Regions from separate parts of the Pseudomonas sp. MRSN 12121 genome, predicted to be linked through region 1. Evidence: predicted binding sites of a transcription regulator. Region 1 holds the regulator's gene; each other region holds the start of a gene.
What was found. Region 1 encodes FliA, which starts transcription of late flagellar genes. Its sites were predicted from a motif close to CTAAAGTTTNNNNNNNNNNNGCCGNTAA; they were not measured.
Positions count from the first base shown of each region.

Region 2: TO66_RS14775 (methyl-accepting chemotaxis protein) is a predicted target of FliA. The motif match lies at 5,290-5,317, and genes of this name have one in related genera.
Region 3: flgM (flagellar biosynthesis anti-sigma factor FlgM) is a predicted target of FliA. The motif match lies at 1,899-1,926, and genes of this name have one in related genera.
Region 4: TO66_RS30705 (methyl-accepting chemotaxis protein) is a predicted target of FliA. The motif match lies at 3,657-3,684, and genes of this name have one in related genera.

Region 1 covers NZ_CP010892.1:1,815,140-1,822,500, reverse strand. The annotation lists gene TO66_RS08270 (chemotaxis response regulator protein-glutamate methylesterase) at 1-65, opposite strand, end outside; gene TO66_RS08265 (chemotaxis protein CheA) at 115-2,391, opposite strand; gene TO66_RS08260 (protein phosphatase CheZ) at 2,419-3,207, opposite strand; gene TO66_RS08255 (chemotaxis response regulator CheY) at 3,239-3,610, opposite strand; gene fliA (RNA polymerase sigma factor FliA) at 3,770-4,510, opposite strand; gene fleN (flagellar synthesis regulator FleN) at 4,507-5,337, opposite strand; gene flhF (flagellar biosynthesis protein FlhF) at 5,456-6,778, opposite strand; gene flhA (flagellar biosynthesis protein FlhA) at 6,790-7,361, opposite strand, start outside.
Region 2 covers NZ_CP010892.1:3,255,384-3,262,744, reverse strand. The annotation lists gene TO66_RS14810 (MFS transporter) at 1-600, shown strand, start outside; gene TO66_RS14805 (dienelactone hydrolase) at 602-1,639, opposite strand; gene TO66_RS14800 (FMN-dependent NADH-azoreductase) at 1,871-2,482, opposite strand; gene TO66_RS14795 (LysR substrate-binding domain-containing protein) at 2,613-3,521, shown strand; gene TO66_RS14790 (MmcQ/YjbR family DNA-binding protein) at 3,545-3,889, shown strand; gene TO66_RS14785 (DUF1294 domain-containing protein) at 3,908-4,327, opposite strand; gene TO66_RS14780 (undecaprenyl-diphosphate phosphatase) at 4,327-5,157, opposite strand; gene TO66_RS14775 (methyl-accepting chemotaxis protein) at 5,441-7,075, shown strand; gene pnuC (nicotinamide riboside transporter PnuC) at 7,185-7,361, shown strand, end outside.
Region 3 covers NZ_CP010892.1:5,176,316-5,183,676, forward strand. The annotation lists gene TO66_RS23410 (chemotaxis protein CheV) at 44-976, opposite strand; gene flgA (flagellar basal body P-ring formation chaperone FlgA) at 1,052-1,813, shown strand; gene flgM (flagellar biosynthesis anti-sigma factor FlgM) at 1,962-2,279, shown strand; gene TO66_RS23425 (flagella synthesis protein FlgN) at 2,329-2,796, shown strand; gene TO66_RS23430 (flagellar brake protein) at 2,892-3,638, shown strand; gene TO66_RS23435 (MFS transporter) at 3,696-5,063, opposite strand; gene TO66_RS23440 (glutamine synthetase family protein) at 5,133-6,374, opposite strand; gene speB (agmatinase) at 6,745-7,361, shown strand, end outside.
Region 4 covers NZ_CP010892.1:6,715,715-6,723,075, forward strand. The annotation lists gene TO66_RS30700 (VWA domain-containing protein) at 1-1,413, shown strand, start outside; gene TO66_RS30705 (methyl-accepting chemotaxis protein) at 1,568-3,544, opposite strand; gene TO66_RS30710 (LysR substrate-binding domain-containing protein) at 3,735-4,655, opposite strand; gene TO66_RS30715 (NorM family multidrug efflux MATE transporter) at 4,813-6,222, shown strand; gene TO66_RS30720 (bifunctional diguanylate cyclase/phosphodiesterase) at 6,244-7,361, opposite strand, start outside.

The DNA.
Region 1 (7,361 bases):
AGAATTTCCGAGACGCGGCGGCGGAAAAACCCCGAATCGTCCACCACCAGGACCTTGACTGCCATAAACACTCCGTTAGGCGGGGCAAGGCAAATGGCCCCGCCCCTCCGGTATTCAAATACGCCGTGCGGCGTAACGCTTGAGCATGCTCGGAACATCGAGAATCAGGGCGATGCGGCCGTCACCGGTGATGGTGGCGCCGGACATGCCCGGTGTTCCCTGGAGCATCTTGCCCAATGGCTTGATGACGACTTCTTCCTGGCCGACCAGTTGATCGACGACGAAGCCGATGCGCTGGGTGCCGACCGAAAGGATCACCACGTGGCCTTCGCGCTGCTCTTCATGAACCGCGGAGCTGACCAGCCAGCGCTTGAGGTAGAACAGGGGCAGCGCCTTGTCGCGCACGATCACCACCTCCTGGCCGTCGACCACGTTGGTGCGCGACAGGTCCAGGTGGAAGATCTCGTTGACGTTGACCAGCGGGAAGGCGAACGCCTGGTTGCCCAGCATCACCATCAGGGTCGGCATGATCGCCAGGGTCAGCGGCACCTTGATGACGATCTTCGAGCCCTGGCCCTTGGTCGAGTAGATGTTGATCGAACCGTTGAGCTGGGAAATCTTGGTCTTCACCACGTCCATGCCCACGCCGCGGCCGGACACGTCGGAGATCTCGGTCTTGGTCGAGAAGCCCGGGGCGAAGATCAGGTTGTAGCACTCGGTGTCGCTCAAACGATCGGCGGCATCCTTGTCCATGACCCCGCGCTTGACCGCGATGGCACGCAGGACGTTCGGGTCCATGCCCTTGCCGTCGTCGGAGATCGACAACAGGATGTGGTCGCCTTCCTGCTCGGCGGCCAGCACCACCTTGCCGCCCCGGGACTTGCCCGAAGCCTCGCGCTCTTCCGGCGACTCGATACCGTGGTCGACGGCGTTGCGCACCAAGTGCACCAGCGGGTCGGCCAGGGCCTCGACGAGGTTCTTGTCGAGGTCGGTCTCTTCGCCGACCAGCTCCAGGTTGATCTCTTTCTTGAGCTGGCGGGCCAGGTCGCGAACCAGGCGCGGGAAGCGGCCGAAGACTTTCTTGATCGGCTGCATCCGGGTCTTCATCACCGCGGTCTGCAGGTCGGCGGTGACCACGTCGAGGTTCGACACGGCCTTGGACATGGCTTCGTCGCCGCTGTTGAGCCCCAGGCGCACCAGGCGGTTACGCACCAGTACCAGTTCGCCGACCATGTTCATGATTTCGTCCAGGCGCGCGGTATCGACCCGCACCGTGGTTTCGGCTTCGCTGACCGGTTTTTCCGCCGGGGCGGCAGCCGGTGCACGGGCTGGAGCCGGAGCGGCAGCGGCTGGCGCGGGCGCCGGTTTCGGCGTCTCGGCCTTGGGCTCGACCTTCTTCGCCGCCGGCTTGGCGACGGCGGCTGGCGCCGCAGCAGTGGCGGCGGCACTGCCAACGGTCGCCGCAGCGGCAGCCGGCACTTCCGAGAACTTGCCCTTGCCATGCAGCTCGTCGAGCAGGGATTCGAATTCCTGGTCGGTGATCAGATCGCTACCGGCGGCTGCCGCGCTCGGTGCGGCCGGCGGCACCGCCGTGGCCACCGCGGACTCCAGCGCATCGACGGCAAAGTTGCCCTTGCCGTGCAGCTGGTCCAGCAAGGCCTCGAATTCGTCATCGGTGATTTCGTCGCTGGCGGCGGTCTTTTCCGCTGCCGGCGTACTGGCCGAAGGCGCCACCGCATCGGGTGCGAACTGGCCCTTGCCATGCAATTGGTCGAGCAGCGACTCGAACTCGGCGTCAGTGATTTCGTCACTGGCCGCTTCGCCATCGGCTACGGGAGCGGCTGCCACCGGGGCTTCGGCCTCGGTCTTGGCGGCCTGGAGCGAATCGAGCAACTGCTCGAACTCGCTGTCGGTGATATCGCCCGACTCGCTTTCGGCGGCCACTTCGGCAACCGGCTCGGCGATCTCGGGTTCGACTGGCGCGGCAGCCTCCTCGGCGCCGGCAGGCTCGGCCAGGCGAGCCAGGGCGGCCAGCAGTTCCGGGGTGGCGGCAGTGATCTCGGTACGCTCGCGGACCTGGCCGAACATGCCATTCACCGCGTCCAGCGCTTCGAGTACCACGTCCATCAGTTCCGCGTCGACGCGGCGCTCACCCTTGCGCAGGATGTCGAACACGTTCTCGGCGATGTGGCAGCACTCCACCAGCTCGTTGAGCTGGAGGAAGCCGGCGCCCCCTTTAACAGTGTGAAAACCGCGAAAAATTGCATTGAGCAAGTCTGCATCGTCCGGCCGGCTTTCCAGCTCGACCAGTTGTTCGGACAGTTGCTCTAGAATCTCGCCGGCCTCAACCAGAAAATCCTGAAGGATCTCTTCATCGGCGCCGAAGCTCATTAATGGGTGCTCCTACTAGGTCTGAGCCTAAAATCCAAGGCTGGAAAGCAAATCGTCGACATCGTCCTGACCGGATACAACGTCTTCACGTTTATCGGCATGAATCTGCGGACCTTCACCCTTGGCCAGATGTTTTTGCGGATCTTTTTCAGCGAGGATCGCCGCGCGGTCATGTTCGATGCCGGCAAAACGATCGACCTGGCTGGCCATCAGAACCAGTTTGAGCAGGTTGCTCTCGACTTCGGTGACCAGTTGGGTCACGCGCTTGATCACCTGGCCGGTCAGGTCCTGGTAGTCCTGTGCCAGCAGGATGTCATTGAGGTTGCTCGATACAGCGCGCGTCTCCTGCTCGCTGCGGGTCAGGAAACCATCCACACGGCGGGCCAGATCGCGGAACTCGTCGGCACCCAGCTCGCGGCGCATGAAACGCCCCCAGTCGGCACTCAGGGCCTGGGCTTCGCTGCTCAGGCCGTTGACCAACGGGGTGGCGCTCTCGACCAGGTCCATGGTGCGGTTGGCCGCGGCCTCGGTCAGCTTGACCACATAGGACAGGCGCTCGGTGGCATCGGTGATCTGCGACACTTCCTCGGCTTGCGGCATATGCGGGTCAATCTGGAAATTGACGATGGCGCTATGCAGTTCGCGAGTGAGCTTGCCGACCTCCCGGTACAGGCCGCGGTCACGGGTCTGGTTGAGCTCATGGATCAGTTGCACTGCTTCGCCGAACTTGCCTTTTTCCAGGCTGTCGACCAGTTCCACTGCGTGTTTTTTCAGGGTCGACTCAAAGTCGCCCAATGAAGATTCGTTGTGCTCCATAGCTCCCCCCGTGGCGGAATGGTTCCACACATCAACCGATGCGTTCGAAGATCTTCTCGATCTTCTCTTTCAACGCCTGGGCCGTGAAGGGCTTGACCACATAACCGTTTACCCCGGCCTGGGCCGCTTCGATGATCTGTTCGCGCTTGGCCTCGGCGGTCACCATGAGTACCGGCAGGTGCTTGAGTTTTTCATCGGCGCGCACATGGCGCAGCAGATCGATACCGGTCATGCCGGGCATGTTCCAGTCCGTTACCAGAAAGTCGATGCTTCCGCTGTTGAGAACCGGAATGGCGGTGGTGCCATCGTCAGCCTCGACCGTGTTGGTGAAACCCAGGTCACGCAACAGGTTTTTTATGATCCGCCGCATCGTTGAGAAGTCATCAACGATGAGGATTTTCATGTTCTTGTCCAATTCGACCTCCAAGCAGTCTTAAACGCGCCCAGCAGCTGGACGCGCCATTCAATCAATCAGGCAGAGCACTCAACGACTGCATGGAATACACACCGCAAGACCGACAACGTCGTGCCAGTCTCGTCCGCAGTGTCCCCACACTGCCTGTCAGCGCGCTCGCCACTCCCCCAAACGCCCCCGCAAACGGGCCGCGCACTGGCTGTGTAACTGGCTGACCCGCGATTCGCTGACCCCCAGGACCTCACCGATTTCCTTGAGGTTCAGCTCTTCGTCGTAGTACAGCGCCAAGACCAGTCGCTCACGCTCCGGCAAATTGGCAATCGCGTCCGCCAGAGCGGCCTGGAAACGTTCGTCCTCCAGGTCGCGCGACGGCTCGAGATGAGCACTCGCGCCATCCTCATGCAGCCCTTCATGCTCGCCGTCCTGTAACAGGTCGTCGAAGCTGAACAGGCGACTGCCCAAGGTGTCGTTCAAAATCCCGTAATAATCATCGAGACTCAATTGAAGTTCGGCCGCAACTTCATGATCTTTAGCGTCGCGACCGGTTTTAGCTTCAATTGCACGGATCGCGTCGCTCACCATGCGGGTATTGCGGTGTACCGAGCGCGGCGCCCAGTCACCCTTGCGGACCTCGTCGAGCATCGCCCCACGGATACGGATACCGGCGTAGGTCTCGAAACTCGCGCCCTTGCTCGCGTCGTACTTGGTCGATACCTCGAGCAGGCCGATCATGCCAGCCTGGATCAGGTCCTCGACCTGCACGCTGGCCGGCAGGCGCGCCAGCAGGTGATAGGCAATACGCTTGACCAGGGGCGCGTAGCGCTCGATCAGTTCGTACTGGCTGTCGCGTGCCGACTTTTTGTAAAGGTTGTAGCCGCTGGCGCTCATAGCACCGGCCCTGCTGTCTGATGCACTAGCCGCTCGACGAAAAATTCAAGATGCCCACGTGGATTGGCCGGCAACGGCCAGGTATCGACTTTCTGTGCAATGGCCTTGAAGGCCAGCGCGCACTTCGAACGGGGGAATGCCTCATAGACCGCACGCTGCTTCTGCACGGCCTTGCGCACGCATTCGTCGTAAGGCACGGCACCGACATATTGTAGGGCGACGTCGAGGAAGCGATCCGTGACCTTGGTCAACTTGGCGAACAGGTTGCGGCCTTCCTGCGGGCTCTGCGCCATGTTGGCGAGCACGCGGAAGCGGTTCATGCCGTAGTCGCGGTTGAGCAGCTTGATCAGCGCGTAGGCGTCGGTGATTGAGGTCGGCTCGTCGCAGACCACCAGCAACACTTCCTGCGCGGCGCGGACAAAGCTGACCACCGAGTCGCCGATGCCGGCGGCGGTATCGATCACCAGGACATCGAGGTTGTCGCCGATGTCGCTGAACGCCTGGATCAAGCCGGCATGCTGCGCCGGGCTCAGGTGCACCATGCTCTGGGTGCCGGATGCCGCGGGCACGATGCGGATGCCGCCCGGCCCTTGCAGCAGTACGTCGCGCAGCTCGCAGCGGCCTTCGATGACATCGGCGAGGGTCCGTTTGGGCGTCAGCCCCAACAGCACGTCGACATTGGCCAGGCCCAGGTCGGCGTCCAGCAGCATGACGCGCCGGCCGAGCTCCGCTAGGGCCAGGGACAAGTTCACTGACACGTTAGTCTTGCCGACGCCACCTTTGCCGCCGGTCACCGCGATCACCTGTACGGGATGCATGCTGCCCATGTTCTTTCTTTACCTTGTCTTACTTAGACGGGGCCACATAACTGGCTGCGCGTTCACCAACGGAACAATGCCTGGCAGACCATCGATGTAGGTACATTGCAATCTTTTCATGATTCCCTCAGCCAACCCGCTTGGTCGGGTTGTGGTAGAGGTCAGCGAACATGTCGGCCATGGCTTCCTCGCTGGGTTCTTCCTGCATCTGCACGCTCACCGCGCGACTGACCAGCTGGTGACGACGCGGCAAGTGCAGGTCATCCGGAATCCGCGGACCATCGGTCAGGTAGGCGACAGGCAGTTCGTGACCGATGGCCAGGCTCAACACTTCGCCAAGACTGGCGGTTTCATCCAGTTTAGTCAGGATGCAGCCGGCCAGCCCGCAGCGCTTGTAGCTGTGGTATGCGGCGGTTAGAACCTGTTTCTGGCTGGTGGTTGCCAGGACCAGATAATTTTTTGCCCGGATGCCGCGGCCGGCCAGGCTTTCCAGCTGCATGCGCAAGGCCGGGTCACTGGCTTGCAGGCCGGCGGTATCGATCAGCACCACGCGCTTGCGCAGCAGCGGATCAAGGGCCTGGGCCAGGGACTGGCCTGGGTCGACATGGGTCACCGAGACATTGAGGATGCGTCCCAGGGTCTTGAGCTGCTCCTGGGCACCGATGCGATAGCTGTCCATGCTCACCAGGGCGATGTTCTGCGCGCCGTACTTGAGTACGTAGCGCGCCGCCAGCTTGGCCAGGGTGGTGGTCTTGCCCATGCCGGCGGGGCCGACCATGGCGATCACACCGCCCTCTTCCAGGGGTTCGACTTCCGGGGTCACGATCATCCGCGCCAGGTGGGCCAGGAGCATGCGCCAGGCCTGGCGGGGTTCGTCGATTTCGGTGATCAGCGCCAGCAGGTCGCGGGCCAGCGGACCGGACAAGCCGATACGCTGCAGGCGCCGCCAGAGGTTGGCTTGTTCGGGCCGGCTGCCTTGCAGCTGGCTCCAGGCCAGCGAGCCGAGCTGGACTTCCAGCAGCTCGCGCAGGCCATTGAGTTCGAAGCGCATCGAGTCCAGCGCACGCTGGTCCACGGCCGGCGCGGCGGCTACCGGGGCCGGGCGTGGCGGCTCGCTGAACGTAGGTTCGATCAGCGGTTCGGCGGCGGTCAGCGGCAGGCCGGCGAACAGTTGGCGATTGGTGTTGCCATTCGTTTCGCCCTCGCCACGCAGGCTCAGCTCGGCCTGGGCGGTGACGATGCGCGACTGAGTCTTGCGCAGCTCGTCTTCGAGTTCCATGTTCGGCACGCGCGGCGCCAGCGCCGACAGCTTGTAATCCAGCGCAGCCGTCAGCTCGACACCGCCGGCGATGCGGCGGTTGCCAATGATGGCAGCGTCGGAGCCCAGCTCATCACGAACCAGCTTCATGGCCTGACGCATATCGGCGGCGAAAAAACGCTTAACTTGCATAACCCACTACCTCAGCCGTTGGGCCCTACTGTCGCAACGATGGTCACTTGCTTGTTGTCGGGAATTTCCTGGTACGCCAACACATGCAAGCCCGGGACTGCCAGGCGCCCGAAGCGCGAGAGCATCGCGCGGACCGGACCGGCTACCAGCAGAATCACCGGTTGACCTTGCATTTCCTGGCGCTGCGCGGCTTCGATCAACGAGCGCTGCAGCTTCTCAGCCATGCTTGGCTCCAGCAGAACACCCTCTTCCGAGCCTTGTCCTGCCTTCTGCAGACTGTTGAGCAAGATTTGTTCCAACCTTGGCTCCAGGGTGATCACAGGCAGCTCGGACTCAGTACCTACAATGCTTTGCACGATGGCGCGCGACAATCCGACGCGCACCGCGGCCACCAGAGCGGCAGTATCTTGACTCTTGGCGGCATTGTTCGCGATGGCTTCGGCGATGCTGCGGATATCGCGCACCGGCACCTGTTCGGCCAGCAGCGCCTGCAGCACCTTGAGCAACTGCGACAGCGACAGCACGCCCGGCACCAGTTCTTCGGCCAGCTTTGGCGAACCCTTGGCCAGCAATTGCAGAAGTT
Region 2 (7,361 bases), 1.4 Mb from region 1:
CGCCGCAAGCCCTCGGTGCCGGTGATCCGCGGCGAACGCCTGCCGTTTCGCGCGGTGTTCGGCCGCATCGCGCCCTATGGCGCCGGCCTGAGCCTGGCCTCCATCGGCTACGGCACGCTGACCACCTTCATCACCCTGTTCTACTTGAGCCGCGGCTGGACCGGCGCGGCCTACTGCCTGACGGTGTTCGGCCTGTGCTTCATCCTGTCGCGCCTGCTGTTCATCTCCTGCATCAGCCGCTTTGGCGGTTTCCGCGCGGCGATCGCCTGTATGAGCATCGAGACCCTGGGCCTGGTCCTGTTGTGGCTGGCGCCCTCGACCGCGTTCGCGCTGATCGGCGCCGGGCTGGCCGGTTTCGGCCTGTCGCTGGTGTACCCGGCGCTGGGCGTGGAGGCGATCAAGCAGGTGCCCAGCACCAGCCGCGGAGCCGGGTTGAGCGCTTACGCGGTGTTTTTCGACCTGGCGCTGGCGATTGCCGGCCCGCTGATGGGCGCGGTGGCGTTGCAGCTGGGTTATTCGTGGATTTTCTTCTGTGCGGCGCTGTTGTCGCTCGGCGCCCTGGGCCTGACCCTGCTGCTCAAGCGCCGGGCCGACGGCTGAATCACTGATCCGCCGTCTGTAGCCCGGCCCGGCTCGGCTTGCCCAGGACATGGCTGAAGAAGCGCCCGGCCTCGGCGATCAGGTTGCGGTGGATGTCTTCGCGATCGACCCCGTCGGCGTCGGTGCATAACGCCGGCATGGCCGCCAGCTGTTCCTCGGTGCACGGCGCCATGAACACGAAATGCCCGGCCCCGGCCAGCAGCTTGAAGTCCGGCGCGACCGGCAGCTTGCGGGCCAGCGCCGCGGCGTTCTTGTCCAGCGCCACCAGCTTGTCGACGTCGCCGCTGTACAGCAGTACCGGCACATGCACGCCGGACAGGGTCTGCCGCCCGAACTTGAGGCTCAACGGCGCCATCAGCAACAGGGCGCGGACCCGCGGGTCGGCGATCGGCTGCAGATCGTCGCGGTCGACGATCAATTCACCCTGGGTATTGCAGGCATCATGATCGTCCGGACGTTCCTGACAGTAACGCCGCAAGCGGTCCAGGTCGGGGGTGGCGCCGGAGAGGATCAACGCGGTTTCGCCGCCCGCGGAATAGCCGATGACCCCGACCTGCCCGGCATTGACGAAAGGCGACAGCATCGGGTCGGCCAGGGTCGCGCTGATGGCTTCGGAAATCTGCAGCGGCCGGCCGTACAGGTTGCTCAGGGTGCCCAGGCGGCTGTGATCCTTGTAGTTGTCGCCCGGATGAACCACCGCCACCACCACGAAGCCCTTGCGCGCCAGGGAGGTAGTCAGGTCATGCAGGGCCAGCGGCGTGCCGGTATTGCCGTGGGATAGCATCAACAGCGGAAAACGGCCGATGGCGACCTTGGCATCCCGGGAGGCGGCAATCTGGTAGCCCTCGATCTTGCTGCTGTGCTCGATGCCGGTGGAGGGGTAGAAGGCAATGGCGTGCATCGGCTGCAGGTCCAGCGGGTCGAGAAAGTCCATCTCGTGGAAACCCACGCTCCAGAGCGGATGCAGCGCAGGCGCGGCCTGCACGATAAGCGGGCTGCCGAGCAGAAAAACCAGGGATAGTGCCCAAAGACGCATCATGGATGCACCCCTTCTTCCTTCTTGAAAACATCGATCCACTTCAGCCGGGGCCAGGAAACACAGGCCCCGCTTGCGGCCCTTGCCCGGGCCGGTCGCCAAACAGGCTGCATAACCCGGGCCAGAATCAACGAACGCCAACGCAAAAAACTCCGTATCCCATCGCCGCACAGAGCGTTGGAATACGGAGTTTAAAGGGCGTCGCCCGGGATGTAGACGACTTTTACATAAGCCTTACGCAGCGGCGAAGAGCGCCCCGCTGATGTGCGCCTGGGCGTCGTTCATGGCCTTGGCGCGGACTTCTTCGCCGTAAGCCAGGCCGTGGGCGCGGACGAACTCGATGTCGGTGATACCGAGGAAGCCGAACAGCACTTTCAGGTAGTCTTCGTGCGCCACGCCAGTGGCCTGGCCGGCGTGCAGGCCGCCTGCGGTGGAGACCACCACGACTTTCTTGCCGCCACACAGGCCTTCAGGGCCGGCTTCGGTGTAGCGGAAGGTCTGGCCGGCGACGGCGATGCGGTCGATCCAGGCCTTGAGCTGGGTCGGGATGGTGAAGTTGTACATCGGCGCGGCGATCACCACGGCGTCGGCGGCCAGGAATTCGGCGAGGGTCGAGGCGCTCAGCTCGGCTTCGTGCTGCTGGGCGGCGTTACGCACCTCGGCGGGGGTGCCGGCGGCGACCAAAGTAGCCGAGCTGAAATGGCTGATGGCGTCGCTCGCCAGGTCGCGGTAAGTCACTTCGACGCTGGCGTCGGCGTTTTTCCAGGCCTTGACCACGCTGTCGCTCAGCTGGCGGGAAGCCGAGTTGTCACCAAGGATGCTCGAGTCGATATGCAACAGTTTCATCTGGGATTCTCCAAGTGAGGATCGCTACCGGGCGATCGAATGGTGACAATCCTACAGACGAAACCAATAGCTGATTAGTCGGCATAAATGCGATAGTTTGTCCCACCAACAGGACAGTCGAGCCCTTTCCATGCAAGACCTCAACGATCTCTATTACTTCGCCAAGGTGGTGGAAGCCGGCGGATTCGCGGCCGCGGGGCGTTTACTGGGGGTGCCCAAGTCCCGCTTGTCGCGCCGGATCGCCGAGCTGGAAGAACGGCTCCACACCCGTTTGCTGCAACGCACCACCCGGCAATTGAAACTGACCGCGGTCGGCGAACGTTACCTGCGGCATTGCCAGGCCATGCTGCTGGAAGCGGAAATGGCCGACGAGGCGGTGGCCAGCATGTCCAGCGAACCCCGTGGGCGCCTGCGCGTCTCCTGCCCGGTGGGCCTGGCCCAATACATGCTGCCGAACGTGGTCAGCAGCTTCCTGGCGCAATACCCCCAGGTGCAACTGGAGATGCAACTGCTCAACCGCCGGGTGGATGTGATCGCCGAGGGCATCGACGTGGCGCTGCGGGTTCGTGAGCAGGGCGACGAAGACCCCTTGCTGGTGACCCGGCGCCTGCGCCAGGCGCAGACCGTGATGGTCGCCAGCCCGGCGTTTGCCCGGGAATGGCCGATCCACAGCCCCGAAGACCTGCACAAGGTGCCTGTACTCGGGGCCCTGGAGCCCGACCGCCTGGTGCATCTGCGCATGCTCGACGCCCAGGGCAATAAATGCGACCTGGCCCTGGAGGCACGCCTGGGCATCGACGATTTTCTCGTGCGTCGCACCTGCGCCCTCGCCGGCCTGGGCTGTACCATCCTGCCGATGATGCATTGCGAAGAAGAACTGCAGAACGGCCAGTTGGTGCAGCTGCTGCCCGAATGGTCGCTGCCTGGCGGCTGGCTGCAGGCGGTCTACCCTCATCGGCGCGGCGTACTGCCGGCGGTCAGGGCCTGGATCGAGCATTTGAGCGAGGCGTTCAAAGGCTGTGGAGACCGTAGATTGTGACCGTCGCGACACAAGGAAAAATCATGACAGAAGCGGATGTGGCGCACTTTTGCCTGGGCTTGCCGGGCGCGCGCGAAGACTACAAATGGGGCGGCGTGCGGGTGTTTTCCGTGGCCGGCAACAAGATGTTCGCCCTGCAGGGCCTGCGGGGCGAGTCATTGGCGTTCAAGGTGGACCAGGCGCTGTTCCTCGGCCATGTCGACCGTCCCGGCATCGCGCCGGCGCCTTACCTGGCGCGAGCGCACTGGATCATCATGCAGACGCCCTACCCGCTGGGCGCCGATGAACTGAAAGACCTGCTGCAACGCTCGCACCAACTGGTGGTGAGCAAGCTGCCCAAGCGCCTGCGGGTCGGCTTGCTGCTTTAGCGCGGCGCCCGGCCGGCCCTAGAACAGCGCGAACAGGCTGGCGCCGAGAAACAGCCGGTCGATCCAGAACACCTGGTGCGCCAGCACGATCAGCCAGAACACCAGTTGATAGGAAACCTTGCGGGTCTTGTGGCGAAACGCCTGTTGCGCCAGCAAGGCGCCTGGCCAGCCGCCGGCCAGTTCCACCGCATGCAGGACGTTTTCCGGGGTCCGCCAGCTGTCGCTGCGGGCCTTGCGCTTGTCGCTCCAGTAGAGAAAAAACGCCAGCACGCTGACCACCCCGTAGGCGGCCAGCGGCACCCAGGAAATACCCTTCACGCCCAGCAGCAGCGAACCGCACAGTGGCAAGGCGCACAGCAGCACGAAGATCGCCGCCTTGAGCCGGGGCCGCTGGATTCGCGTGCCTTGGCCGGGGCGGTTCTGGTTACGCGTCTCCATCAGCTGTGGACCGAAGTCCAGTCGACCCAGCCGAACTGCCAGGTGGCCAGGATCAGCAGGCCGAAGACGATCCGGTACCAGGCGAATGCCGCGTAGCTGTGGTTGGCGATGAACTTGAGCAGGCCCTTGACCGCGATCATCGCGAAGATGAACGAGGTGATGAAGCCCACGGCGAACACCGGCAGATCGTCCGGCTGGAACAGATGGCGGTACTTGTAGCCCGAATACACCGCGGCCCCGACCATGGTCGGCATGGCCAGGAAGAACGAGAACTCGGTGGCGGTCTTGCGCGACAGGCCGAACAGCAGGCCGCCGATGATGGTCGCCCCCGAGCGCGAAGTCCCCGGGATCATCGCCAGGCACTGGGCAAAGCCGACTTTCAGGGCGTCTTTCCAGTTGATCTCGTCCACGCTGCTGGCATGCACCTCATGCTGCCGGCGTTCGGCCCAGAGCATGATCACGCCACCCACCACCAGCGCGGCGGCGACGGTGATCGGGTTGAACAGGTATTCGTGGATCAGGTCGGCGAAGATCACCCCCAGCACCACGGCGGGCAGGAAGGCGATCAGCAGGTTGACGGTGAAGCGCTGGGCGTTGCGCTGGGTCGGCAGGCCGGTGACCACGTCGAAGATCTTGCGCCGAAACTCCCAGACCACCGCGAGGATGGCGCCCAGTTGAATGATGATGTTGAACGCCATGGCGCGTTCGCCGCCGAAGTCGAGCAGGTCGGCGACAATGATCTGGTGCCCGGTGCTGCTGATGGGCAAAAACTCGGTCAGCCCTTCTACGATGCCTAGAATCAGTGCCTGTACGGCCGTCCAAAGTTCCATCAATCCCCCAAAGGTCATGCCTGGGCATGCCTCATTAGTATTTTTTCATGTTCACTGACGCGTACGCCCGCGGATTCGCGGACGCTATAGGATCATCATTGCCCTTGAAAATTCCGTGAAAAATCAGCCGGATTCAGGTTTTTTGCAATGAGGCCGAAATCCTATCAGACATGCTCGATAAACGCTGTCGCGTTGAGCGTCGCAAGGATAGCGACTGCGCGGCGGCCTCGCTGCATGTACGCAGCGTTTCATGACAAGAACAACAATCGGGAGTGACAGATTCATGAACAGCTTACGCAGAATGTCGATCAGCCGCCGGCTGTGGCTCATCCTGATTGTCGCGGTACTGATGCTGCTGGTCCTGGGCCTGCTGATGCTCAAGCAGACCCACGACAACCTCTACCAGGCCAAGGCGCAGAAAACCCAGCATGTGGTGCAGACCGCCAACGGCGTGCTGGCCTATTTCCATGGCCTGGAAAGCAGTGGCAACCTCGATCGGGCCACCGCACAGAAACAGGCGCTGAGCGCCATCCGCGGCCTGCGCTACGACCAGAGCGACTATTTCTGGATCAACGACCTGACGCCGGTCATGGTCATGCACCCGGCCAACCCCAAGCTCGACGGCCAGAACCTCGCGGCGATCCGCGATCCCGACGGCTTTGCCGTGTTCAACGAAATGGTGGCCATCGCCAAGGCCAAGGGCGCCGGCATGATCAATTACCGCTGGCCAAAACCGGGCGCCAGCGAACCGGTGCAGAAGACCTCCTATGTCCAGCTGTTCGAGCCCTGGGGCTGGATCATCGGCTCGGGCGTGTACATCGACGACGTCCAGGCCGAGTTCCGCAGCCAGGTGGTGAGAGCCTCGGTCGTCGGTATCGGCATTGCGCTGATCATGACCCTGCTGGTGCTGCTGATCGCCCGCAGCATCGTCCGTCCGTTGCAGGAAACAGTGCACGCCATGGCCAATATCGCCAGCGGCGAAAGCGACCTGACCCGCAGCCTCGATACCCACGGCCAGGACGAAGTCACCGAACTGGCCCGTCACTTCAATGGCTTTACCGCCAAGCTACGGCTGGTGGTCAGCCAGTTGCAGGCGTCGGCCAGCGCCCTGGCGCAGTCCTCCGCCGAGCTGGGCGACAACGCCAGCCAGGCCCAGGAACGCAGCCAACAGCAGTCGCAACAGATGGAACTGGTGGCCACCGCCATCAACCAAGTGACTTATGGCGTGCAGGACGTGGCAAAAAATGCCGAACATGCCGCCAGCGAAATGCGCGACGCCGAAGCCCAGGCCCAGCAGGGCCAGGTCAATATCGACGGCAGCCTGCAGCAGATCGATCGGCTCTCGGGCACCATCGACCAGGCGGTGGAGGTGATCCGCACCCTGGCCCAGGAAAGCACCCAGATCGGCAGCGTGCTGGAGGTGATCCATTCCATCGCCGAGCAGACCAACCTGCTGGCCCTCAACGCCGCGATCGAAGCCGCCCGCGCCGGCGAACAGGGACGCGGGTTCGCCGTGGTGGCCGACGAAGTGCGGCTGCTGGCCCAGCGCACGCAAAAATCCACCGCCGAGATCCAGTCGATGATCGAACGCCTGCAGGGCCACTCGGAAGCCGCGGTCAAGGTCATCGGCGACAGCAGCCGCGCTTCCCAGCAGACCATCGAGCAAGCCGGGCTGGCCGGCGAAAGCCTGAACGCCATCGGCCAGGCCCTGCGCAACCTCAACGGGCTGAATGCCTCCATCGCCAGCGCCACCCTGCAACAGGCGCATGTGGTCGAAGACATCAACCAGAACGTGACCCAGGCCGCGGGCCTGTCCCACAGCACCGCCCTGGCGGCCGAGCAGTCCAGCGCCGCGAGCCTGCACCTGAAGGCCTTGAGCGAGCAGCTCGACGGCCTGTTGCGCCAGTTCCGGGTCTGACACCCGCCGTGGCGGGGGGGCTCCCCCGCCACGGCGCCCCGGGCCCGGCTAACATGCGGGGCCGCTTCTGGGTACAATCCGCCCCCTCCTTCGCCTCAAGGTAGTTTTCATGTCCGGTCTCGAACTGTTCGCCGCTGCACTCGGCGTGATCGCCGTCTGGCTGACAGTCAGGCAGAACCCCTGGTGCTGGCCGATCGGCCTGGTCATGGTGTTGCTGTACAGCTGGATCTTCTTCGAGGTGAAACTGTATTCGGACATGTTGCTGCAAGGGGTCTATGCCGTCCTG
Region 3 (7,361 bases), 3.4 Mb from region 1:
GATGCCGCCTCTTAAATCGTGTGACCGCCAGGGACCGGTGTCCCTAGCTGTTATCTGCTGCTTTGATCCGGTCGACAACCCGGGATGCCAGGTCATCAGGACGAAACTTGGCAAGGAAGTCATCGGCACCGACCTTCTTCACCATCGCCTGATTGAATACGCCTGACAACGAAGTATGCAGGATGATGTGCAGCTTTTGCATGCGTGGATCGTTGCGTATTTCAGCGGTGAGGGTGTAGCCATCCATCTCCGGCATCTCGATGTCGGAGATCATCATCAGAAACTCTTCTTCAGGTTTCTTGCCCTCGTCGACCAGCTTGCGCAGGTAATCCAGCGCCTGCCGGCCGTCATTCAAGGCCACCACTTCGACCCCTACGGTCTGCAGGCAACGCGTGACCTGCTTGCGCGCCACCGACGAGTCGTCGACCGTCAGCACCCGCAGCGAAACGGCCTTGTGCTGGGTCTCGACGTCCACTACGCCGACCGAAATGGTTTCGGGAGTGGGGGCGACTTCAGCCAATACCTTTTCGACGTCGATGATTTCCACCAACTGATTGTCGACCCGCGTCACCGCCGTCAGGTAGTGATCGCGCCCCGTCCCCTTGGGTGGCGGATGGATCTCCTCCCAGTTCATGTTGACGATGCGCTCGACCGACCTCACCAGGAATCCCTGGGTCTTGGTGTTGTACTCAGTGATGATGACAAAGGGGTTGCTCTGATCCTGCAACCCACCCGAACCGGTGGCCATTGCCAGGTCCAGAATCGGGATGGTCGCCCCCCGAATATTCGCGACACCGCACACCACAGGACTGGATTTGGGCATCAGGGTCAGTTTGGGGCATTGCAGCACCTCCCGAACCTTGAACACGTTGATCCCATAGAGCTGCTCCCCATCGAGGCGAAACAACAACAGCTCCAGGCGATTCTGCCCTACCAGTTGCGTGCGCTGGTTCACCGAATCCATTACACCAGCCATGTCCCAGACTCCCCAAAGCTCAAGATCCGACGCGCGCTCATTGCTAAACGGCACGGCGCTTGCTTTTTAACTGTTATGAACGCCAAAACGACATTTTCCCGACGCCTGACATCAAACTACCGCAAATTGCTGTGCGGGCTATCGGCTCTGTTTTTTTTAAACCCTGGCCATCCTGCCGTTGCTGACTCGGTAACCCTGCCTGATCTACTTATCGGCGTCACTCAAGGGTTTCTTGAATTCACCGTAGAAGACTATCTCGCTACCAGTCAAACCCCGGGACGCTACGAGATTCAGGTCAATCAACTCGATCCGCGGATGCGCATGCCGCACTGCGACAAGGAATTGACAGCGAGCCTGGAAAGCCCGGCGCAGCCGCTGGGACGAGTGACCGTTCGCGTACGCTGCGAGGGCGCTTCGCCCTGGACCGTGTTCGTTCCCGCCCAGGTCAAGCTGTTCCGCGAAGTCGTCACCACGACCCGCCCACTCAAGAGGGCCGGCATCATCAGCGCGGAAGACGTGATGCTGCGCGAGCGCGATATCGGCCAGATCAATCAGGGCTACCTGACCTCAGTCGATCAGGCCATCGGCCAGCGGCTTGTCCGACCAATGGTCGCGGACCAACTGGTTACCCTGGTTCATCTGGAGCAAGCGGAAGTCGTGCGCAAAGGCGATCAGGTGGTGATCTCCGCGCGCAGTGGCACGCTGAACGTCAAAATGCCGGGAGAAGCCTTGTCCAATGGCGGCATGAGCGAACAGATACGGGTCAAGAACCTCAACTCACAACGGATCATCAAGGCGCGCATCACCGCTCCAGGACAGGTGGAAGTAGCCATGTAGACGACTGGCGCAGCGCACGGTTGCCCCCTAAACTGTGGCCCAGACAGGGCAACAGCGGTGCGTGCGGGCTTATCGATATTTGAGTCTAAAGTTTTCCGGGGTATTGCCGAAAACCAGTCATGCGTCCAAATACCCAGAGGTTTTCACCATGGTCATCGATTTCAGCCGTTTGAACAGCTCTCCCTCACTCACCGGTAGCACGCGCACCAGCGCCAGCAAGGAAACCGGCGACGCCGAAAAATCCGCGCCGCTGAACGCACCGGCCGAACAGGCCAGCAGCGGGGAGTCGGTACACCTCAGCAATGAGGCTCAACAGTTGCAGAAGATCACTGACAAGCTGCGCGATCAGCCTGCCGTCGACAACGCCCGCGTGGCCGAGTTGAAGCAAGCGATTGCCGATGGCAGCTATAAAGTCGACAGCAACCGTGTAGCCAGCAAACTGCTCAACTTCGAAGCCCAGCGCTAGCCCAAAAGGCCTGCGCCAGCTTTTTGGACGCTAAAACCCAAGGCCGTACATGCACGACATCAATTTGCTGCAACTGATCACTGATGACTTTGCTCCAGCTCAACAACTGCTGGAATTGCTGCGCACCGAATCTCTCGCCCTGCACGGTCGCGACATGCCGTTGCTGGAAGACATTCTTGCGCAGAAGCAAGCCTTGATCATTCTGCTTGAGCAGCATGGCCGCAAACGCAGTGAAATCCTCGCCAGCCTGAATCTTCCTGTCAGCCGGGCCGGCCTGGAACAATTGGCCAGCCACTCCTCGATTGGCGACGAGCTACTGGCCCAAAGCGACGTCCTGACGCAGATGCTCGCTGATTGCCAGGCCGCGAACGAACTCAATGGCCGTTCGATCCAGGTCCAACAGGCCACTACCGCCAATCAGTTGAAAATCCTGACGGGTGGCGAGCCTCCAGCCCTCTACGATGCCCGCGGCTCGACCGCCAAGCTCGCGAAACCGCGCCCGCTCAGCCAGGCTTGAGCCCCAAGATGAGCGCGCCCTATCAAGTCGCGGAACATGATGGCAGAATGCCAGATCTTGCGCGTAGCCATATTTTGTCTGGAGATTGATGAACCGTGTTCAATGCCGCAAACGCAGAAGATGCGCCGCAGCCCCCCAAGGTGCTCACCACTCCCCTGGAAATCACCTCCACGCTGCGCCTGCTGCAAGACAGCCATGATCCACTGATCATCACTTTCCACGAACGCAGCCAGCGCTTCCAAAGCTATCTGGTCGAAAGCGATCGCGAAACCAACATGATTGCCCTGGATGAAATGATTCCCCGCGATGGCGAACGCTTCATGCTCGCCGGCGAACCATTTCGCGTCGAAGGTTTCCATGAGGGCGTACGCATCGCCTGGGAAAGCAACGGAACCCTGACCATCGACGAATCCAATGGCGGGCGCTGCTACCGCGGCACACTGCCGAACGAAGTGATCTATCACCAGCGGCGCAATGCCTTTCGTGCAGCCCTGAAGCTGGCCCAACTGGTCGATATCGAACTGGGCGGTGAAAAACTCAAGGCGCCCATCACCGGTAAACTGCTGGACATCTCCGCCACCGGCTGCAAGCTGCGTTTCGATGGCGATATCTCCAGCCGCCTGCAACTGGGCCAGGTCTACGAACGTTTTATCGCCGCCCTGCCCTTCGGCAGCATGACTGCGCCAGTAGAGCTGCGTTACCTGCACCATGAAGAGAAGATCGACACCACCTTCGCCGGCGTGCGCTTTCACAACATGAGCGGCCTGGTCCAACGCCAGGTCGAACGTTTTGTCTATCAGTTGCAGCGCGAGGCCCGACGCTTCGACAAAGACGACCTGTAACATTCGCAGGCTGAAAAAAACGGGCAGTCCCTTGCGGCGACTGCCCGTTTTCTGTTTCTAGGGCCTGGCCCCGCCAAGCTGATCCGGCTCATCCGGCCTGTCTGGCGCTTCGACCTCATCCTCCACTGCCGATGCAGCCGGAGCCTCGGCTTCCGGTGCACCGCCCTGCTGCATCTGATCCTGCACCACTTGCTCGTCGACCCGTGGGTCGAGTGCCGCCACCAGCGGCGAACTGGCCATGCTGTCGGGCATCGCCACGTGATGCAGCGGCGCGTCGTCGACCTGATGCAAATTGGTCACGGCTTTCGGCCGGATGCGCCAGACCAGTACCAGGGCGAAGAAGCTGAAGAAGGCATACAGCATCTGACTGCCGAACAACTTCATCAGTACCCCTGCAACCAGCGGTCCGATACTCGCACCGACGCCATAGGTCACCAGCAGCATGGCCGTCAGGGAGACCCGCCGATCGCTTTCGACATGGTCGTTGGAAAACGCTACCGCCAGCGGATAGAGACAGAACTGCACCAGTGAACACAGGAACCCCAGGACGAACAGCACCTCCAGCGGCACCTGCGGCAGAATCGCCAACGGCAGGGCCGTCACCGCCAGGAAGCAGGCGAAGCAGCGAATCAGCAGCGCCCGGTCGTAACGATCGGACAGCCAGCCCAACGGCCACTGCACCACCAGTCCGGCAAAAATGCAGCTACCCATGAACAGACCGACCTGCTCGGTACTGAGCCCCTGCTGGGACGCGTAGAGTGGCGCCAGGCCATAGAACGAACCGACGATCAAGCCCGCGCCAAGCACCGTACTCAACGACTGCGGCACCCGCTTGATGAAGAAGCGTGGCTCCATGGGGGCCGGACGCAAGGGCGCCGGGTGAATGCGCCGGGTCATCGCCACCGGCACCAGGCACAGGGCGAAACACAGGGCCACCAGCATCAGCAACTCAGGCCCGAGCGCCGGATGCATGACCAGGATCAGTTGCCCCAGGACCAGCCCCAGGTACGAAGCGATCATGTACCCGCTGAAGACCAACCCACGCTGCTTGGCATCCGCCTGCTCGTTGAGCCAGCTTTCGATGACCATGTACTGGCACATCATGCCCAGGCCGACCACCGTCCGCAGCACCAGCCAGGCCGGCAGCCAGTCCACCAGGCCGTGCCCCAGGACCGCCGCGCCGACGATACCGGCGCAGGTAGCGTAGGCCCGGATATGCCCGACCCGGGCAATCAGGCGATGGCCGATTTTCCCGCCCAGCACCAGGCCGAAATAGTTGGCCGCCATCAAGGCGCCCACCCATAACCCGTCGATATGGTCGGCGGCCAGGCGCAACGCCAGATAGGTACTGAGCAAGCCCGAGCCGATCAACATCATCAGCGAGGCGAAATAAAGCGCTCGAAAGGATTTCCAGATTTGGCGCATCGGCGTTCCGAGCGGCTCCTTGAGTTGAGTGTCGGGCCACCCGAAGATAACCCGACCGCGATGTTTGCGTTAAGCCTGGGCCGCTAAAACACGCCGCTCCCAAGGCGTTATTTCATCAAGGAAGCTGGTCAGTTCCATGGTCTTCGAAGCGATGTAGCCCTCGACGAACTCGGTGCCGAACAACTCCCTGGCCAACTGGCTACGTTTCAGACGCTCGAGGGCCGCATGCAAGGTACAAGGCAGCGATAAACTGTCCGGCACGACAAACTCCCCTTGAATCGCCGGGGTCGGCTCCAGCTCGTTTTCAATGCCATGCAACCCCGCCGCGAGGCTGGCGGCGATTGCCAGATAAGGGTTGGCATCGGCCCCCGGCAAACGGTTCTCGACCCGCCGCGCCACCGGTGAACTGGCCGGAATACGCAAACCGGCCGCCCGGTTGTCGTGGGACCAGCAGGCGTTGTTCGGCGAGGCGTATGGATGGCACAGACGCTGGTAGGAGTTGACGTTCGGCGCAAACAGCGCAGCGAAGTCCGCCAGCCCCGCCTGCAGCCCACCGATGAAATGACGGAACACCGCGGTCGGCTCGCCCGCCTCGTCACTGAAGACGTTCCGTCCGGTGGCCGACTCGACCAGGCTCTGGTGAATATGCATCGAACTGCCCGGCGTGTGCGCCAGCGGCTTGGCCATGCAGACCACGGTCACGCCATGTTTTAGCGCCACTTCCTTGAGCAGGTGCTTGAACAGGAATGTCTGGTCGGCCAGCAACAGCGGATCGCCGTGCAGCAGGTTGATCTCGAACTGGCTGACGCCCATTTCATGCATGAAGGTATCGCGCGGCAGGCCCAGCGCGGCCATGCAGGCATAGACCTCACTGAAGAACGGCCGCAGACCGTTGTTGGAGCTCACGCTGAACGCCGAATGCCCGTCTTCGCGACGACCGTCCAGGCCCACGGGCGGCTGGAAAGGCTGGGTCGGATCGGTATTGGGAGCGAACACGAAAAACTCCAGCTCGGTCGCCACCACTGGCGCCAGCCCACGAGCGGCATAGCGCTCGATGACCTGCTTGAGCTGGCCCCGAGTCGACAGACGCGAGCTTTCTCCGCTCAATTCGTCCGCATCGCAAATCGCCAGCGCACGTGGCTGCGAGCTCCAGGGCAGGCGATGAATCTGTTGCGGGTCGGCATTGAGCGCCAGGTCGCCGTCGTCGCTGCCGTAAAAACGCGCGGGTGGGTATCCGCCCATGATGCATTGCAGCAAAACCCCACGGGCCATCTGCAAACGCCGCCCTTCAAGGAAACCCTCGGCGGTCATTACCTTGCCCCGTGGCACGCCATTGAGGTCCGGCGTGACACATTCAATCTCGTCAATGCCCGTCAATCGCTGTGCGAGTGAACTGCGGCCATCGGTTGTCATGACTCAATCCTTGTTGTTGTACGAGCCGAGAACGGCGACCCGTACAAAATAGGCTCCGGCTGTTCGGAATATCAAGCACGGCCGCTCGAAATACCCTGATAAACGAACATCGCCCGCCCCTTTTGCCGGCTGGCACTTGTCATAAAACACAAGCCAGCTTGTCGAGCCGATGATTTATCGTGCGAGCACCCTCGCCCTATGATTTTTCCGCCCCTCGCCAGCCTCTCGGCCGAGTGCGCAAAAACACCATAACAATGGAGCGCGAGTGATGCCCAACGATTTTCCCCAGCCCCTGGATGCCGCTCTGGTACCACGCTTCGCCGGTATTCCGAGCTTCATGCGCCTGCCGGTTTTCGATGACCCGAGCCAAGTGCAAATTGCTCTGGTCGGGGTCCCATGGGACGGTGGCACCACCAATCGCGCCGGCGCCCGGCACGGTCCGCGAGAAGTACGCAACCTGTCCAGCCTGATGCGCAAGGTGCACCACGTCAGCCGTATCGCCCCCTATGACCTGGTGCGCATCGGCGATCTGGGCGATGCCCCCGTCAACCCTGTCGACCTGCTGGATTCGCTGGCCCGCATAGAAGGTTTTTTCCACGACTTGCACGCGGCGGGCGCCGTCCCCCTGGCCGTGGGTGGCGATCACTTGGTGACCCTGCCGATCTTTCGCGCCCTGGCCCGCCAACGCCCGATCGGCATGGTGCACTTCGACGCCCATTCCGACACCAACGACCGCTATTTCGGCAACAACCCCTACACCCACGGCACGCCCTTTCGCCGCGCCGTGGAAGAAGGCCTGCTGGACCCGCGACGCACGGTACAGATCGGCATTCGCGGTTCGATCTATTCGGCCGATGACGAGGCCTTCGCCACCGAGACCGGCAT
Region 4 (7,361 bases), 2.0 Mb from region 1:
CAACGGGTCATCAGGGATGGTCAGTTCACTGTCGACAAGGCCGATGCGCTGTCGGCCAAGGTCGCGCTGATCCAGAAACACTTCCCGCCCACCATCGCCAGCCTCTATGCCATTCCCCGCCAAGGCAGCGGCGAGGTGCTGGAATGGTGGACCGAGCTGGGTGGCCAGCCGACGCCCTATGCCGCGCTGAACGAGGACCAGCAACGGCGTTTGCTGGACCTCTACCAGCAGCGCCAGGAAGCCCTGGGCCGACTCGCAGACGAGTTGCAAAAGCGCAACGAGCCCGACGCCGCCAGCCTGCGCACGCTGATCGGCCCGCCGGAGCTGGAGGACCTCTATAGCCTCAACGGCGAGCCGCTGGTGATTCGCTGGGGCCTGCGCCCACCCAAAGCCGTGCCACCGCCGGTCATGGTGCCGCCCGTTGTGGCGCCGCCAAGCCGCAATGGCTGGAAACTCGCCGCGGCATTGCTGGCCCTGCTGCTGTTGCTGCTCCTGCTATGGGCGGCCTACTGGTTTTTCTGCCCGAAAAGCCATCCCGTGGTACCGGAGCCCAAGGCGCCCGCGCCCGTCGAGACGCCCGCCAAGGCAGCGGAACCGGTCGTCGAGCCGGTCGCGCCCCCGGTCGCTCCAGAGCCTGTCGTGCCCCCCACGCCAGAGCCAGCGCCAGCGCCGGAACCCGCACCGCCACCACCGCCGCCACCGCCACCGAAGCCCAAGCCCGCTCCGGCCCCGACCCTGGACAACTACGCCTGCCGCAAACAGGCGCCTGATGCGGTGCCACCGCAGTTCGTGGTGGTCCTGGATACGTCCGGCTCGATGAACATGAACATCAAGTCGGTGTACGACGATGAAGTGTGGTTCTTCGGCAGCGAACTCAACCAGTTCCTCGATCCGGCCCGTGCCGAGCGGATCTTCACCCCACCAAGCCGGCTGTCGGTGGCCACCGAGTCCCTGACCGGCATGATCAATGGCCTGGACCCGAAGATCGATACGCGCCTGATCACCTTCAACGGCTGCGCCAGCCAGATCGACCATGGCGTGTTCCGGGCGGCCGACCGGCCGCGCCTGATCAATGGTATCCGCGGCCTCCAGGCCAACGATGGCACGCCATTGGCCGCCAGCCTGGCCAAGGCGGCGAGCACCGTGGACGGACGCAAGAACGATGCGGTGATCGTGATGTTCGTCGACGGCGAGGACGGCTGCCAGCAAGACGTCTGCGCCGTGTCCCGGAAGATCGCCGCCGAGCAGCCGCGCCTGCGGGTCAACGTGGTGAACATCGGGCGCGGCGGCCCTTCGCGCTGCATCGCCGAGAACACCGGCGGTCGGGTCTACAGCAGCAACGACGCCGCCGAGCTGGGCAAGGCCCTGAAGATGGCCAGCAAGGAAGTGTCCAGCAGCACCAAGTGCAACTAGGCCAGCACTGGCGTACCGCCTCGTCCAGGGCCGCTTCGGCGGCCTCGGACGAAGGGCGTAGCGCCAGGTCGTTGGCGGTCTGGCGTTATCGCGGGCAAGCCTCCTACAGACACCACATGACCTTGTAGGAGCGAGGCTTGCCCGCGAAGCGCTGTCAGCGGAAGCGATCGACCTCCTGCCGCAGGTCCGCCGCCAGTTGCTCCAGCTCCTTGGCGGTAATCGCCAGGTTGGAGACCACCTCGCGCTGTTCGCTGTTGGCCAGGGCGATGCTTTGCAGGTTGCTGCTGAGCAGGGTCGCAGTGCTGCTCTGCTCCTGGGTCGCGGTGGTGATCGCGGCAAACTGCTCGCCGGCCGCGCGGCTCTGCTCGTCGATGCGCGCCAGGGCCGAGGCGACATTGGCGTTGCGGGCCAGGCCTTCCTGCATCAGCACGTTGCCTTGTTCCATGGTGGCGATGGCGTTGCCGGTTTCCTGCTGGATGCTGTTGATCATCCCCGAGATTTCGTCGGTCGCTTCGCGGGTCCGCGAGGCCAGGTTGCGCACCTCGTCGGCGACCACGGCAAAACCGCGACCCTGCTCGCCGGCGCGGGCGGCTTCGATGGCGGCGTTGAGCGCCAGCAGGTTGGTCTGGTCGGCGATCGAGGTGATCACGCCGACGATGCCGCCGATTTCCTCGGAGCGCTGGCCCAGAGTGTTGATCACCGTGGCGGTGCTGTTCAGGGCGCCGGCGATCTGTTCCAGCGAGGCCGAGGCTTCATCCATGGAGGTGCGGCCGATGCGGGTCTGCTGGGCATTCTCCTGCGCCAGGCGCTCGGTGTTGCCCATGTTGTCGGCAATGTTCAGCGAGGTGGCGCTGAACTCTTCCACCGCCCCGGCCATGCTGCTGATCTCGCCCGACTGCTGTTCCATGCCTTCATAGGCGCCCCCCGACAGCCCGGACAGCGCCTGGGCCCGGCCATTGACCTCCTGGGCCGCCTTGCGGATGTGCTCGACCATGGTCGACAGCGCCTGGCCCATCTGGTTGAAACTGCCGGCCAGCTGGCCGATTTCATCTTGGCTGGCGACCTTCAGGCGCGCGCTCAGGTCACCCTTGCCCAGGGCATCGGCCTGGCGCACCAGGTCGCCCAGCGGCGCCAGTTTGCTGCGCAGCAGCCAGACCGTGGCGCCCACCGCCAGCAACATCGCCAGCAGGCTGCCGATGACCAGGCGCGTGCCGACGCTCCAGGTCACCGCGCGGATTTCGGCTTTCGGCATGCTGGCCACCACCGACCAGGGCCCACCTTCGAAGGGCACGACCACGCTGTAGAAGTCCTCGCCCTGGTCGCTCCAGAAGCGCCCCTTGCCCGGCTGCCTGGCCAGCTCGGCCAGGGTCTTCGCCGACTGTTCCGGGGCCTGCACGCCAGCCGGCGGCACCAGCCATTTCTGCTGTTCGTCGAGCAAGGCCAGGGAACCGGTCTGGCCGATGCGGAAACGCTTGAGGTTGTCGAACTGGGCGTTCTGCGCGTCGGTGTAGTCGAAACCGACGAACAGCACCGCGATCACCTTGCCGCTGCTGTCCCGCACGGGCGTGTACTGGGTCATGTAGAGGCGATCGAAGAGCAGCGCACGGCCGACATAGCCCTGCCCGGCCATGAGCTTCTGGTAGGCCGGGTGCGCGTGGTCCAGCAGGGTGCCGATGGCGCGGCTGCCGTCCTGTTTGCTCAGCGAGGTGCTGATACGCACGAAGTCGTCGCCGCTGCGCACGAACACGGTCGCCACACCGGCGGTCATCTGCTTGAACTCGTCGACTTCCTCAAAGTTGTTGTTCAGCACCACATCACCCAGGTGCAGACCGGGGGTCTGGGTACCGGCCACCGTCACCGGCTGCTCCAAGTGCAGGCTCAGGCCGCCGCTGAAGCGCTTCTCGAACAGCCCGCTGAGGCGCTGGGTACTTTCCCGCAGGGTGCCGTGGAAGGTGTTGAGCTGGTCGGCCAGCAGCCGCGCCTCGCTGGCCAGGTGTTCTTCCCGGGTGTCGAGGTTGGCGGCGTCCAGCGAACGCAGGGCGAAAACGGTACTGCCGCTGATCACGACCGCCAGTATCACGGCGAGGGCAAGACCAAGCTGCGAGGCGATCCGGGCACGAGGTTGAGGCATGACAGCTCCTGGCCGAGAGACCGGATCGTCCTGATCTCGTCCCACGCTCGGCGATTTCTTCTAGTAGGAATGAGGTGTCGAAACCATCCAGAACGAAGGTTCCACTTCCAAGGATTCGGCGGCGTCGATCAATACTTGAGCGAATCGGACGGGTATCGTGCAGGCCCCTTGCCACGGCACCTTCATCGTTTCAGCCGAGGCGCTCTACCGCGGGCAATTGCATGGCCCGGACCTCGTTCTGGAGAAAATCGCTGAGGCGGCGCAAACGTTCACCTCCGGGCCGGGTCTTGGGCCATACCAGGTAATAGTTCTCGCCACTGGCCACCGCTGTCGGCCACGGCAGGCTCAGGCGTCCCTGGGCCACATCCTCGGCCACCATCAACAGGTCGCCCATGGACACCCCATAACCACGCGCCGCGGCGATCATGCCCAGCTCCAGGGTGTCGAATACCTGGCCGCCCTTGAGCGACACCTGTCCGGACAGCCCCATGCGCTCCAGCCAGTTGCGCCAGTCGCGACGGTCCGGGGTCGGGTGCAGCAGCTCGGTGGCCGCCAGCCGCGCCACGTCCCAGGGCTGATCGTTGAGCAGGTTCGGCGCCCCTACCGGGATCAGCAGTTCCGGAAACAGGTAGCTGGCCTCCCAGTCCGGGGGAAAGTGACCATTGCTCAACAGCACCGCGCAGTCGAATGGCTCCTGGTTGAAGTCCACCGAGTCGACGTCCATCCAGGCACTGGTCAATTGCACTTCGTTGCCCGGCTGCAAATGCCGGAAGCGGCTCAGGCGCGCCAGCAACCAGCGCATGGTCAGGGTCGAGGGTGCCTTCATGCGCAGGATGTCATCCTCGGCGCGCAGGGTATTGCAGGCGCGCTCGAGGGCGGTGAAGCCTTCGCGGATGCCCGGCAACAGCAACCGCGCGGCCTCGGTCAGTTGCAGGTTGCGCCCGCTGCGCTGGAACAGCCGGCAGGCGAAGTGTTCTTCCAGGGTACGGATATGCCGGCTGACGGCACTCTGGGTAATCGACAGTTCCTCGGCCGCGCGAGTGAACGAGCTGTGCCGCGCCGCGGCCTCGAAGGCGCGCAAGGCATACAGGGGCGGAAGACGACGGGGCATGGCAGCACTCCACAGGCGCAAGGGCGACAACTTAGCAGAATTCACCCAGCATGAGTTTTAATCATGCTACCAATCGTTTTTATCCCTTTGTGCAAGTCGCCCAGAGCACCGAGAATCAACGTTCTTGACTCCCTCCCCGCGCTTGAGACCGATGATCATGCAGCATCCAGCACGTACCGAACTCTGGGCCATTCTGCGGTTGGCCGGACCGCTGATCGCCTCGCAGTTGGCGCACATGCTGATGGTCCTGACCGACACCCTGATGATGGCCCGCCTCAGCCCGGAAGCCCTGGCCGGCGGCGGCCTGGGCGCGGCCACCTATTCGTTCGTGTCGATTTTCTGCATCGGCGTGATCGCCGCGGTCGGCACCCTGGTCGCGATCCGCCAGGGCGCCGGCGACATCGAGGGCGCCGCCCGCCTGACCCAGGCCGGGCTCTGGCTGGCCTGGCTGATGGCGCTGGTCGCCGGCTTGCTGTTGTGGAACCTCAAGCCGGTATTGCTGCTGTTCGGCCAGACCGAGAGCAACGTGCAGTCCGCCGGCCAGTTCCTGCTGATCTTGCCGTTCGCCCTGCCCGGCTACCTGAGCTTCATGGCCCTGCGCGGCTTCACCAGCGCCATCGGCCGCGCCACGCCGGTGATGGTCATCAGCCTGGGCGGCACCGTGGCCAACTTCCTGCTCAACTACGCCTTGATCACCGGCATGTTCGGCTTGCCGAAACTGGGGCTGGTGGGCATCGGCCTGGTCACCGCGATCGTCGCCAACTGCATGGCCCTGGCGCTGGCCTGGCATATCAAGCGGCATCCGGCCTATGCCGCCTACCCGCTGCGCCAGGGCCTGGCGCGGCCCAACCGCCAGTACCTGCGGGAACTGTGGCGCCTGGGCCTGCCCATCGGCGGCACCTATGCGGTGGAAGTCGGGCTGTTCGCCTTCGCCGCGCTGTGCATGGGCACCATGGGCAGCACCCAGCTGGCGGCGCACCAGATCGCCCTGCAGATCGTCTCGGTGGCCTTCATGGTGCCGGCCGGGATCTCCTACGCGATCACCATGCGCATCGGCCAGCACTACGGCGCCGGGCAGCTGTTGCAGGCGCGCCTGGCCGGGCGGGTCGGGATCGCCTTTGGCGGCGCGGCGATGCTGTGTTTCGCCATGGTGTTCTGGCTCTTGCCGAACCAGTTGATCGGGCTGTTCCTCGACCATGACGACCCGGCCTTTCGCGAGGTGATCAACCTGGCGGTCAGCCTGCTGGCGGTAGCAGCCTGGTTCGAGCTGTTCGACGGCACCCAGACCATCGCCATGGGCGCGATCCGCGGCCTCAAGGACGCCAAGACCACCTTCCTCGTGGGCCTGGGCTGCTACTGGCTGATCGGGGCGCCGACGGCCTGGCTGATGGCGTTCACCCTTGGCTGGGGAGCGACCGGCGTGTGGTGGGGCCTGGCGTCGGGGCTGGCCTGCGCCGCCATCAGCCTGACCCTGGCGTTTGAATGGAAGATGCAGCGGATGATCCGCCGGGAAGGCGCCGGCAGCCGTTCGCAGGATGGTTTCCAGGCAGTGCGGGATTCTCTGTAGGAGGGGCGAGCCAGCTCGCTCTTACACAGTCAGGATCTGCTGGCTGCGGCCGAACGTCAGGTATTCCACCAGCTCCGCCAGCGGCAACGGCTTGCTGATCAGGTAGCCCTGCACCTGGTCGCAGCCGAAGCTGCGCAGCAAGGCCAGTTGCTCGGGGGTTTCCACGCCTTCGGCCACCACCTCGAGATGAAGGTTGTGCGCCAGGTTGATCATGGCGTGCACCAGCTTGCGGTTCTCCTCACGCTGCTCCATGCCGCCGACAAAGCTCTTGTCGATCTTCAGCAGGGCGATCGGCAGGCTGTTGAGGTGCACGAACGACGAGAAGCCGGTGCCGAAATCGTCCAGGGAAAACCGCACCCCCAGCCGCCCCAGCGCATCCATGGTCTGCTTGACCAGGTCGCTGCGGCGCATCACCGCGGTTTCGGTCAGCTCGAACTCCAGCCATTGCGCCTCGACCCCGCGCTCGGCAATCAGCCGGCTGAGGGTCGACAGCAGTTGGCTGTCCTGGAACTGGCGGAACGACAGATTGACCGCCATGTGCAGCGGCGACAGGCCACGCTCGCGCAACACCTGCATGTCGCGCAGCGCCCGGGAAATCACCCAGTAGCCCAGCGGCACGATCAGGCCGCTCTGCTCGGCCAGCGGCACGAACTCGCTGGGCGGCAACAGGCCGCGTTCGCCATGGCGCCAGCGCACCAGGGCCTCGAGGCCGACGATCTGCCCGTCGTGCAGGTTCAGGCGCGGCTGGTAATGCAGCTCCAGTTCGTCGCGGCGCAAGGCCCGGCGCAGCTCGCTTTCCAGGTCGGCGAGGCTGCGGGCGTTGCGGTTGATGCGTTCGTTGAAGACATGAAAGGTACAGCCCTGGGTGCTCTTGGCCTGCTGCATGGCAATGTGCGCGTGCCACATCAGCGGGTCAGCACCGGCGTTGGCCCGGGCATGGGCGATGCCCAGGCTGCAACCGATCAACAGGCTTTCACCATCGATCCAGTACGGCTCGGCCATGACTTCGGCGATGCGCTCGGCCATCCATTCGGCGCGCTGCGGCGCCCGGCGGGTGTCGATCAGCAGGGCGAATTCGTCGCTGCCCAGGCGTGCCAGCTGATCGCCGGCCTCCAGCTGGCTTTTCAGCCGCGAGACCA